2 regions of the Gemmobacter fulvus genome follow, and region 1 is predicted to be linked to the other one. Evidence: riboswitches for the same ligand, from Rfam matches in the RefSeq annotation. Region 1 holds a riboswitch; the other holds the start of a gene.
The links. Region 1 has a riboswitch for cobalamin ahead of nrdH (glutaredoxin-like protein NrdH). Riboswitches for the same ligand answer to the same signal wherever they lie in the genome.
Positions count from the first base shown of each region.

Region 1 (2,198 bases):
CAGGTCAGCAAACGCGATGATCGCCCCAATGTGGCACTGGCCGATTTCGTGGCCCCGGTCGGCACCGCCGATTACGTCGGCGGCTTTGTGGTGACGGCAGGCATCGAAGAAGTTGCCATCGCAGAGCGGTTCGAACGGGCAAATGACGATTTCAACGCCATCCTCGTCAAGGCGCTGGCCGACCGTTTCGCCGAGGCCTTTGCGGAACGCATGCACGAGATGGTCCGGCGCGAGCTGTGGGGCTATGCGCCCGACGAGAGCTTTGCCCCGGAAGCCCTGATCGGCGAGCCCTATCGTGGCATCCGCCCGGCCCCCGGCTATCCGGCCCAGCCGGATCACACCGAAAAGACCACGCTGTTCCGCCTGCTGGATGCCGAGGCGGCAACCGGCGTGCGGCTGACCGAAAGCATGGCGATGTGGCCCGGCTCGTCCGTGTCCGGCCTCTATATCGGCCATCCCGAGGCCTATTATTTTGGCGTGGCCAAGGTGGAACTCGATCAGGTGCTGGATTACGCCGCCCGCAAAGACATGCCGGTCGAGGTGGTGGAACGCTGGCTGGGGCCGATTCTGAACTATGTGCCCCGCCCCATTCTGGCCGCCGCCGAATAGAATCGGCCCAAGCACACTATCTATATATTGACACCATCCACCCCTTAGCCGCTATATGCAGATGTTCAGGTGCCCCTGACTCGCCATGGCGACAAGGGGGTGAAAAGGGAAGCCGGTGATAGTCCGGCGCTGCCCCCGCAACTGTAAGCGGTGTGCCTGCCCCATATGCCACTGATCTGCGGATCGGGAAGGCGGGGCAAGGCCCTACGCCGCAAGCCAGGAGACCTGCCTGAACGCAGAAACGATCTCGGGCGGTGGGCCCGGTGGCGTGGAACGGGTGCGGCACAGATCCTCTGTGGCTTGGCCCGTTGCAGCCCCCTGTCCGCCGTTCGCAAACAGGCAAAGGAACAGGGCAATGACCATCACCGTCTATTCCAAACCGGCATGCGTGCAATGCGTGGCAACCTATCGCGCCTTGGACAAGCTGGGCGTCGATTACACCGTGATCGACCTTTCCGAAGACGCCGAGGCGCTGGCCCGGATCACCGCGCTTGGTTATCGGCAGGTGCCGGTGGTCGAGGCGCGCGGCGATCATTGGGCGGGCTTCCGCCCCGACAAGATCAACGCCCTCTGCTGATCGGCGGGCCGGATCATGGCGCGGCTTGTCTATTTTTCATCCGGCTCTGGCAATACCGCGCGGCTGGTCGCCCGGCTGGGGCTGGACGCGCTGCGCATCCCCATCGACGCGACGGCCCCCCTGCCGCAGCCACAGACCCCCTATGTGCTGATCTGCCCGACCTATTCCGATGGCACAGGCCGGGGGGCGGTGCCCCGACAGGTGATCCGCTTTCTGAACGATCCCGATCTGTGCGGCGGGCTGCGCGGGGTGATCGGCGCGGGCAACCGCAACTTCGGCCGCTTCTACGCCCATGCCGCCACTGTCATCGCGCAGAAATGCGCGGTGCCCTGCCTGTATCGTTTTGAACTGGCCGGAACCGACACCGACATCGCCCACATCCGCGCGGGCCTGCACAATTTCTGGAGAGACCAATGCTTGACCGTGCCATGATGCCGCCCGCGACGCTGGATTATCACGCCCTGAATGCCACGCTGAACCTTTATGACGCGGAGGGCCGCATCCAGTTTGACGCCGACAAGATGGCGGCCCGGCAGTATTTCCTGCAACACGTCAATCAGAATACCGTCTTTTTTCATAGCCTTGACGAAAAGCTCGGCTACCTCGTGCGCGAAGGTTATTACGAAGCGCCGGTGCTGGAGGCCTATTCCACCGCCTTTCTGCGCCAGATCTTCGATGCGGCCTATGCACGGAAGTTCCGCTTTCCCAGCTTTCTGGGCGCGCTGAAATACTACACGTCCTACACGCTCAAGACCCGCGACGGGCAGCGCTATCTGGAGCGGTTCGAGGATCGGGTGGTGATGGTCGCGCTGACGCTGGCGCAGGGGGACGAGGGCCTGGCCCTGCGCTTCATGGAAGAAATGATCGCGGGCCGCTTTCAACCGGCAACGCCCACCTTCCTGAATGCCGGAAAGGCCCAACGGGGCGAGTTGATCTCGTGTTTCCTGCTGCGCATCGAAGACAATATGGAAAGCATCGGGCGGTCCATCAATTCGGCCCTACAACTGTCCAA
Region 1 covers NZ_CP076361.1:1,952,206-1,954,403, reverse strand. Annotated here, with positions in the region: gene metH (methionine synthase) at 1-609, shown strand, start outside; cobalamin riboswitch at 660-856, shown strand; gene nrdH (glutaredoxin-like protein NrdH) at 965-1,186, shown strand; gene nrdI (class Ib ribonucleoside-diphosphate reductase assembly flavoprotein NrdI) at 1,202-1,618, shown strand; gene nrdE (class 1b ribonucleoside-diphosphate reductase subunit alpha) at 1,600-2,198, shown strand, end outside.

Region 2 (2,198 bases), 1.3 Mb from region 1:
TCGCGCAGGAACGTCACCACCTCAGCCACGTCGAGATAGTCATAGCGCAGCGCGATATTGATTTCGTCCAGCAGCACGAAGCGGATCTCGGGATCGCGGATCAGTTCTTTCGCCTTGTCCCAGCCCTTCTGCGCCATCGCGATGTCGCGGGCGCGGTCCTGGGTTTCCCAAGTGAAGCCTTCGCCCATCGCATGAAACTGGCACAGGCCGCTGAAATGCCCTTCGATCAGCCGCCGCTCGCCGGTATCCCAGGCGCCCTTGATGAATTGCACCACGGCGCAGGGCATCTCATGCGCGATGCAGCGCAGGATCATGCCGAAGCCGGACGAGCTTTTGCCCTTGCCCGCGCCGGTATGCACGATCACCAGGCCCTTTTCGCCCTCCTTGCCCGCCATGATCTTGTCACGGGCGGCTTTTTTCTTGGCCATCTTCATCGCATGGCGGGCATCTTCGGCGCTCACATCCGTGGTCATGTCGCTGTCATCCGTCATGTGACGTTCCTCTGCCTTGACAATGGGGGGCCTCGTGCCTCAGGTGAGGCGGCGCTGGTGCCTGATTATGTCAGGCGAAGAGGGAATGCGACAGGCAATGCGACGCACCATGCGCCGATGCCGAAGCGCAGCCGCCCCCGCGACCGTGACCGGAGAGACCGCATTGCCACTGGGAAACCGGGAAGGCGGCGGTCAGGGGGAAACCCGCTCTGCAAGCCGGGAGACCTGCCAGCGCAGTGTTGAAACGGGCGGACGGGGTGTTCCGCGACCGGCAGAGGCGCCATGCGCCCCTTCCGTTTGCCAAATGCCCCCTCGCCCAAGCCGGAAGAGAGCCATGGCCAGCGCCACGCTTTACGTCTGCACCACCTGCCGCAGCGGTCTGCCTGCCGATCCGGAGGCGCCGCGTCCGGGTGCCGTGCTGCATGCCGCCCTCGCCGGTGCCGATCTGCCCGAAGGGGTGACGGTCAAGGGGGTGGAATGTCTGTCGGCCTGCAACACCGGCTGCGCGATTGCGCTGTCGGCCCCCGGCAAATGGACCTATGTTTACGGCCATCTGGATCCGGCGGCGCATCTGGCCCCGATCCTTGACGGCGCTGCCCGCTATGCTGCATCGGCGGATGGCCTCGTGCCATGGCGCGAGCGGCCCGAGATCTTCCGCAAGCAAAGTCTTGCCCGCGTTCCGCCTTTTGAAATTCCTGTGGAGACCACCGATGTCTGACCTCGCCAAAATCCCCGTTACCGTGATCACCGGCTTTCTCGGGTCCGGCAAGACGACGCTGATCCGGCATCTGATGGCCAATCCGCAGGGCAAGCGTTTGGCGGTGCTGGTCAATGAATTCGGCACCGTGGGGGTGGATGGCGACATTCTGAAATCCTGCGCCGATGACAATTGCCCGGTCGAGAATATCGTGGAACTGGCGAATGGCTGCATCTGCTGCACCGTGGCCGATGATTTCATCCCCACCATCGAGGCGCTGATGGCGCTGCCGCAGCGCCCCGATCACATCCTGATCGAGACCTCGGGCCTTGCGCTGCCGAAGCCGCTGCTCAAGGCGTTCGACTGGCCGGCGATCCGCTCCCGCATTACCGTGGATGGTGTGATCACTCTGGCCGATGCCGAGGCGGTGGCCGCGGGCCGCTTTGCCCCCGATGTCGATGCCGTGGCGGCCCAGCGCGCCGCCGACGATTCGATCGACCATGAAACCCCGCTGTCCGAAGTGTTCGAGGATCAGCTGGCCTGCGCCGATATCGTTCTGCTGTCGAAGGCCGATCTGGCGGGCGAGGCGGGCCTTGCCGCCGCACGGGCAGTGATCGAGGCGGAAACCCCGCGCAAGCTGCCGATCATCGCCATGACCGAAGGTGTGGTGGATCCGCGGGTGGTTCTGGGCCTCAATGCCGCCGCCGAGGATGATCTGGCCGCGCGGCCCAGCCACCATGATGGTCATGACGATCACGAACATGATGATTTCGACACCGTGGTGATGGAACTGGGCGAAGTGGCCGACCCGGAGGCGCTGCAAGCCGCCATTCAACGTCTGGCGCGCGAACAGCATATCCTGCGGGTGAAGGGTTATGTCGCGGTCACCGGCAAGCCGATGCGGATGCTGGTGCAGGCGGTGGGCGAGCGGGTGCGCGCGCAATATGACCGCCCTTGGGGCACCACGCCGCGCGCCACGCGGCTTGTGGTGATTGCAGAGCATGATCACG
Region 2 covers NZ_CP076361.1:671,566-673,763, forward strand. Annotated here, with positions in the region: gene cobO (cob(I)yrinic acid a,c-diamide adenosyltransferase) at 1-491, opposite strand, end outside; cobalamin riboswitch at 530-738, shown strand; gene KM031_RS03280 (DUF1636 family protein) at 826-1,209, shown strand; gene cobW (cobalamin biosynthesis protein CobW) at 1,202-2,198, shown strand, end outside.
Region 2: linked by a shared signal. The riboswitch ahead of KM031_RS03280 (DUF1636 family protein) and the one ahead of nrdH (glutaredoxin-like protein NrdH) in region 1 are both predicted to bind cobalamin.